Regions from separate parts of the Streptomyces sp. NPDC021019 genome, predicted to be linked through region 2. Evidence: riboswitches for the same ligand, from Rfam matches in the RefSeq annotation. Region 2 holds a riboswitch; each other region holds the start of a gene.
What was found. Region 2 has a riboswitch for cyclic di-AMP ahead of ACH4RG_RS23580 (transglycosylase family protein). Riboswitches for the same ligand answer to the same signal wherever they lie in the genome.
Positions count from the first base shown of each region.

Region 1: linked by a shared signal. The riboswitch ahead of ACH4RG_RS06195 (NlpC/P60 family protein) and the one ahead of ACH4RG_RS23580 (transglycosylase family protein) in region 2 are both predicted to bind cyclic di-AMP.
Region 3: linked by a shared signal. The riboswitch ahead of ACH4RG_RS35750 (M23 family metallopeptidase) and the one ahead of ACH4RG_RS23580 (transglycosylase family protein) in region 2 are both predicted to bind cyclic di-AMP.

Region 1 covers NZ_JBIRQR010000001.1:1,314,736-1,316,991, forward strand. Annotated here, with positions in the region: gene ACH4RG_RS06195 (NlpC/P60 family protein) at 1-806, opposite strand, end outside; cyclic di-AMP (ydaO/yuaA leader) riboswitch at 805-971, opposite strand; gene pcrA (DNA helicase PcrA) at 1,241-2,256, shown strand, end outside.
Region 2 covers NZ_JBIRQR010000004.1:199,736-201,991, reverse strand. Annotated here, with positions in the region: gene ACH4RG_RS23585 (transglycosylase family protein) at 1-740, shown strand, start outside; cyclic di-AMP (ydaO/yuaA leader) riboswitch at 1,028-1,210, shown strand; gene ACH4RG_RS23580 (transglycosylase family protein) at 1,216-1,920, shown strand; gene eno (phosphopyruvate hydratase) at 2,243-2,256, shown strand, end outside.
Region 3 covers NZ_JBIRQR010000012.1:83,450-85,705, reverse strand. Annotated here, with positions in the region: gene ACH4RG_RS35750 (M23 family metallopeptidase) at 68-1,099, opposite strand; cyclic di-AMP (ydaO/yuaA leader) riboswitch at 1,111-1,263, opposite strand; gene ACH4RG_RS35745 (PP2C family protein-serine/threonine phosphatase) at 1,490-2,256, opposite strand, start outside.

The sequences.
Region 1 (2,256 bases), on a different contig from region 2:
CCCGGACCGGAACCGGATCCCGTACCCGAACCGCCGCCGGACTCCTTCGCCGCCTCTTCGCGGGCCTTCTCCTCGGCCTCGGCCTTCTCCTTCGCCTCGGCGGCCTGCCGGGCGGCCAGCTTCGCCGCCTTCTCCTTCGCCTCGGCCTCCTTCTCGCGCTCCAGCTCCGCAAGCCGCGCCTTCTCCTCGGCGGTCAGCCTCGACAGCAGGCCCCGGGCCTCGGTGAGCTTGGTCTGCACGTCCTTCTTGCTGGAGGCGAGCGTGGCCTGCGTCTCGGTGAGGGTCTCCAGGCTCTTCACCGCCTCCGCGCGCTTCTTCGCCGCCGAGGCCTGCTGCGTACGGACCTCGTCGACGGCCTTCTGCTGCCGTTCCGTCGCCCGGTCCATCAGCCGGCTCTGGTCGAAGTACCCCTGCGGGTTGTCCGCCAGGAAGAACGTCGCCGCGGGCGCGATGCCCCCGTTGCGGTACTGGGCCGCGGCGTAGGAGCCCAGCGCCCGGCGCGCCTCGTTGATCTTCTCGGCACGCTTCGCCACGTCGGAGAGCAGCGTGTCGACCTTCGTCTGCTGGGACGCGGAGGCGGCCTTGGCCCGGTTGTACTCCTGGGTCGCGGTGCCCGCCTGTCGGTACAGGGCGTCGACCTTCTTCCGCACTTCCTCGATGGCGGGCTTCGGCTCCGCCGGTGCGGCCGTGGCGCTCTGCGTGGAGAGCAGCGTCACGGAGGCGAGCGCGGCCGTCGTCAGCCCGACGGCGGGGGTGGTGGTGCGCACCTTCGTGCGCGGCTTGCGATGCGATGCCAAGACCGGCATCTCCTTCCGTGGACCGCCTACCGGGTTAGCTGTCGGGTTCGGACGGAACGGAAGGCTGTCCTACGGTCCGGACGCGAGGGCACGGACCGATTCACCCCGGTGCTGCGTGTGGGTCCCCGGTTCCGAACCACCGGCGCGGCAGGACGGATTCGGCAGAGGTGTCCGTCAGGCGTGGTTCGCCTCAGGGAGGTACGGATCACCTGATCGAGCACGCTAGCCAACCGGCACCGCCGCTGGGAAGGACGATGAGCGATATGCCCGATACATTTTCGTGACCTTTCCGGATCGGGCGTCCGGCACCCCCTCCGACCGGGCACTCCTTCACGGAACGTCGCCGTCCGGTCCCCGTGCGTACGGGTGGCGGTGTGGTGTGAGCGGCCCCTTCTCGCCTTCGGCGGAAGGTTGTCAGTCCGGCCGCCTAGACTCGGGAGGCGATGAGCAGCCTCTTTGACGACAGTTTCCTGACCGGCCTCCAGCCCGCGGAGGACGGCCCCCCGCCGCCCCCCGAGGACCACGCGCCCGAAGCGGTGCCGGAGGGTCTCTTCGGGGGCGTCTACGACGCGCCCCCGCCGCCCCGGGACGGGTACTACCGTGACGGTCACGCGCGCCCGGTGATCGACTCCGCCGCCCTGCTCGACGGGTTGAACACCGAGCAGCGCGCCGCCGTCGTGCACGCCGGGTCCCCGCTGCTCATCGTCGCCGGAGCCGGCTCCGGCAAGACCCGCGTCCTCACCCACCGCATCGCCCACCTGCTGGCCGAGCGCGGGACGCACCCCGGCCAGATCCTCGCGATCACCTTCACCAACAAGGCCGCGGGCGAGATGAAGGAGCGCGTCGAGCAGCTCGTCGGCCCCCGCGCCAACGCCATGTGGGTCATGACCTTCCACAGCGCGTGCGTCCGCATCCTGCGCCGCGAGTCGAAGAAGCTCGGCTTCACCTCGTCGTTCTCGATCTACGACGCCGCCGACTCCAAGCGCCTGATGGCCCTGGTCTGCCGCGACCTCGACCTGGACCCGAAGCAGTTTCCGCCGAAGTCCTTCACCGCCAAGGTCTCCAACCTCAAGAACGAGCTCATCGACGAGGAGACCTTCGCCGGGCAGGCCATGGACGGGTTCGAGAAGACCCTGGCCCAGGCGTACGCGCTCTACCAGGCCCGCCTGCGCGAGGCCAACGCTCTGGACTTCGACGACATCATCATGACGACGGTCCACCTCCTCCAGGCCTTCCCGGACGTCGCCGAGCACTACCGCCGCCGCTTCCGCCACGTCCTCGTCGACGAGTACCAGGACACCAACCACGCCCAGTACACGCTGGTACGCGAGCTGGTTGGCCCGGCCGGGGAGGCCGACGCACCCGCCGAGCTGTGCGTGGTGGGCGACGCGGACCAGTCGATCTACGCCTTCCGGGGCGCGACCATCCGCAACATCCTCCAGTTCGAGGAGGACTACCC
Region 2 (2,256 bases):
ACCAGGGCCCGAAGGCGTGGCCCAGCTGCGCGGTGATCTCCGGCCTCGCGGTGGACGGCGGCCTGCCCGGCGTCGACCCGGGCACCTCCCCGTCCGCGGATCCGTCGGTGGACCCCTCGACGGACCCCTCGGCCGACCCGGCCTCTCCCCCGACCGACGAAGCGGACTCAACCGGTGGCTCCGGTGGCTCCGGCAAGGGCGGGAAGAGCGGTGAGGCGGACGGGAGCGGCAGTGGTGGCGCGGAGAAGGGGGGCGAGGCTCCCGACTCCTCGGTGACGCCCTCCGCCCCGCCCGCCTCCGACGCCCCCGACGCCTCGGACCCCTCCACCGCCCCCGACGCCTCGGCGGACGAGGGCGGCAAGGGGGGCAAGCACCGGGGCGCCCCCGCGCCCGAGGAGGCCGACGCGGGCCGGCAGGACGGTCCCCGCGACTCCGGCCGGCACGCCTCGCGCGGCGAAGGCGACGCGCGGGACGGCGGCGCGGCGACGGCCGACGGGTACACGGTGCGGCCCGGGGACAACCTCTGGACGATCGCCGACGCCCAGGAGGTCCCCGGCGGCTGGACCGGCCTGTACGAGACGAACAGGGGCCTCCTGGGCTCCGACCCGGACCTGATCCTGCCCGGCCAGAACCTGGACCTGGGCCTGGACCGGGGTGCGGTCGAGGACGGTGACCGGGGTGCGGGCAAGAGCGCGGACCCGGCCGCGCCGGAGGGCGCCGAGACGCCCGCCGCCAACTGAGCGAATCGGGAAAACCCCCCGAAAATCGAGGCAGTTAAGAGGCCTATGTCCACTTTGTGTAAGTGAGACATGGGTCTCTTTGCTTCAACTGGCGCGCTCCGTCCGGCTGGTCCGGATGCATCGCCCCCCACCTGCGGAAACACCCCCAAGGCCATGGCGAGTTCGGGCTGATTGCCCCCTATGTCCATCTTTGAATGTCGGGGTTGCCTGTGTTTACGGTCGGAACCGCTCGCACCGCGGGCCCCGTCGACCGTCACGCCGAATCCTGCCGTCGGTCGAAGGGAACAGACGCGTAAGCGCCGTAGGCAGGAGCGGGGGACCCAGGTAAGCCGCCGGGTCCGGACGCCTCGTCGAACCGACGAGGACGTACGGGACCGGCTAGGGGTGAAGTCGCGAGCAGCACCGCGCGACCGGGCAACTCATCAGCCCGAACCCGACAGCTCACCTCGTAGGCGTCGGTGAGGAGATTCGTTCCATGCTGCTGAACAGCAAGGGCAAGCACCGCCGCCCGTCCAAGGCCACCCGTATCGCCACCCTCGCGGGTGTCACCGGTGCCGCCATCGCGGTCCCGCTGATGGGCGCGACCAACGCTTCCGCCGCCTCCGTCGAGACCTGGGACGCCGTCGCCCAGTGCGAGTCCGGCGGCAACTGGTCCATCAACACCGGCAACGGCTACTACGGCGGACTGCAGTTCTCGCAGTCCAGCTGGGCCGCCGCCGGCGGTACGCAGTACGCCTCCCGTGCCGACCTGGCCTCCAAGGACCAGCAGATCGCCACCGCCGAGAAGCTCCTCGACATGCAGGGCCCGGGCGCCTGGGCCTGCGCCGGCGCCGGCGGCCTCACCAACGACGGTGTGGACCCGGGCGTGAACACCGGCTCCGGCTCCGGCGAGAGCAAGCCCGAGCAGGCGCAGCCCGAGCGCCAGGCCGAGCAGCCCACCACGCGCTCCGAGCAGCGCGAGGCCCCCAAGGCCGAGAGCAAGAAGACCGTCACCACCCCGACCGGCGAGAAGGTCCAGAAGGGCGACGGCGAGTACAAGGTCGAGGCCGGCGACACCCTGAGCACCATCGCCGAGGCGGAGGGCGTCAAGGGCGGCTGGAGCAAGCTCTTCAAGCTCAACGACGACATCGTCAAGGACGCCGACCTGATCTTCCCGGGTCAGCAGCTCCACCTGAAGTAACAGCCGTCTCTCCTCCCCGGAGGAGAAGCGTCCGGCGGCACTTCTCCTCGCACGGCTCCCCGGCCCGGCGCGCTCGTCCCACCAGCGCGCCGGGCCGGGTTCTTCGTGGCGGCGGGGCGCCGATGGCCCGCATGTGTTCACCTCTTGTCATTACCGCTCAGTAGGTTTCTAGAGTTTTGTCCCGTGATGCAGGTTCTTGGGCCCTTTTTCGTCCCAGGAGGCGGGCGGTCGGCTGGCCGACGTGGCCGGGCCCGATAGGCTCGTGCCGCAAGGCCACAGTGACCCTGCACAACCAGTGTCAGATCCCAGAAGGAGATGCCTCGTGCCGTCCATCGA
Region 3 (2,256 bases), on a different contig from region 2:
GGGTGTGCGTCAGGGCTGCCGGGGTTGCGGGGCGGCGACGAAGGACGTCAGCCGCGGGGCCGGGAGGTCAGACGTTCAGGCCCTTGCTGTTGAGCCAGGCCATCGGGTCCATCGCGGAACCGCCCGCGGTGCGGACCTCCAGGTGGAGGTGGACGCCGGTGACGTTGCCGCTGTCGCCCATGCGGCCGATGGTCTGGCCGGTGGTGACCTTCTGACCGACGGAGACCTCGATCGAGGACTGGTGGGCGTACCAGATCTCCGTGCCGTCCTCGAGTTCGAGGACCGTGCGGTAGCCGTACGAACCGGAGTAGCCGGCCGACGTGATCGTGCCGCTGTGCACGGCCTTGAGCGGCGCACCGGCCGACCCGGCGAAGTCGAGACCTGTGTGCTGGCCCGAGGACCAGAGCGCGCCGGACTGACCGTAGGTCGAGGTGATCGTGTACGAGAAGGTGGGGAGGGAGAAGCTGGCGGCGAGCTTGGCCAGCCGCTCGGCCTCCTTCTTCTTCTCCGCCGCTTCCTTGGCCGCCTTCTTCTTCGCGGCGGCCGCGGCCTCGGCCTCGTCCTGCTGCTTCTTGGCCTCGGCGGCGGCGCTCTCGGCCGCTGCCTTCTCGGCGGCGGCCCTGGCCTCGGCGTCGGCGCTGGCCTGCTGCTGCTCGGCCTGCTGGAGGATGCGGGCGCGCAGCGCCTCGCCCGCGTCGGTGCCCTGCTCGGCCTCGGCGGTGGTGAGGCCGGCGGTGGTGAGCGGCGCGGACGCGGCGACCGGGGCGGGCTCCGCCTCGTCGGACATCAAAGACCCGACGCCGGGAAGGGACTTGGCGTCGGGGAGGTTGTCCACGATGGAATCGGGAAGAGAGATGGAGACCGGCGCCTTGTCCTGCGCGGTGGCCATACCGCCCGCACCGACGGCCGCTATGACACCGACTCCGAGGACGGTGGAGCTACGGGCCAGACCACGCTGCTTGGCCACGCGGTGCTTGCCGCGCACGGGACGGATGGACTCCGCGGTGGGGTTCCACTCCTCCCAGGTGCGCTCCTCGCCACCGAAGATGTCGGCACGGAAGGGTGACGGGGCCTCAGGGGCAGGCTTGTTGGACGCCACGTGGGCGCACTCCTTTCCTTCCTTCTCGCCTACCGGGTTAGCTGACGGGTTCGGAGCAGGAAGGTCTCCTACGGGCCCCTCCGTCTCTCACGAGACGCAGGCGTCCGATTCACCCCATGTAGGTGGTTCCCCGGTTCCCTTGCGGGATTCGGCGCTCGCGCGCGGCGCCGTCTCTGACGACGGCTGTGACGACCGCGCTGCGTTATCGAACGTTAATAGACGGACAGGCCCTATTCCAAGCTGTTCCTGTTGATCATTAACGAGCACGGCAGGGATGTACGGGTGGCAACCGGGCGCAATCGGGCGACTTGACCGCGACTCAGCCACATCACTTTTTCTGACGGTGTGTCAAATGTTATGCGGAGCGGCGCCCTTCGACTACGCACCGTGTCATCGCCCGGCGTCATCGCCCCGGCCCACGATCTTCACCGTCGTCCGGGGCACGGGCTGCCCCTCCGCCGGCCGCCCGACCGCGATGAGCGCCATGTCGTCCGTGGTCCGCCCACCGGTGTGCAGTCGTACGTCGTCCGTCAGCGCCGACAGCAGCTCCTCCGGACCGGGGAAGATCCGGCCGCGCAGCCGGGCCGCCGGATCGTAGAAGACCCCGTTCGGGTCCCGGGCCTCGGACAGGCCGTCCGTGAAGGCGAGGAGCGTCGCCCCGGCGGGCATCGCCCACTCGTCGGAGCGGTCCGGCCACACCCCCAGGTCCATCCCCAGCGGCATGGCGGGCACCGAGGGCGCCAGCACCTCCAGGGCGCCGTCGGCATGCAGCAGGATCGGCTCGGGGTGACCGCGGTTGACGAGGCGCAACGAAGCCGAACCGGGCGGGATCTCGGCCAGCACGGCGGTGACGAACCCCTCCATGGCGTCCAGCCCGTACCGCCGCGTCCCCTCCCGGGCCAGCGCCCGCTCCAGCCGCTGCGCGACACCCTCCAGCGAACGCTCCTGCTCGGCCGCCTCCCGGAACGCCCCGATGATCACCGCCACCGCCTCGACGGCGTCCAGCCCCTTGCCGCGTACGTCGCCGACGACCACACGCACGCCGTACGGGGTGTCCGCGACGGCGAACAGGTCGCCGCCCACGAACTCGTCCGCCTGGGCCGCCTCGTACCGCGCGGCCACCTGGAGTCCGCCGATCCGCTCGGCCGGGGTCGGCA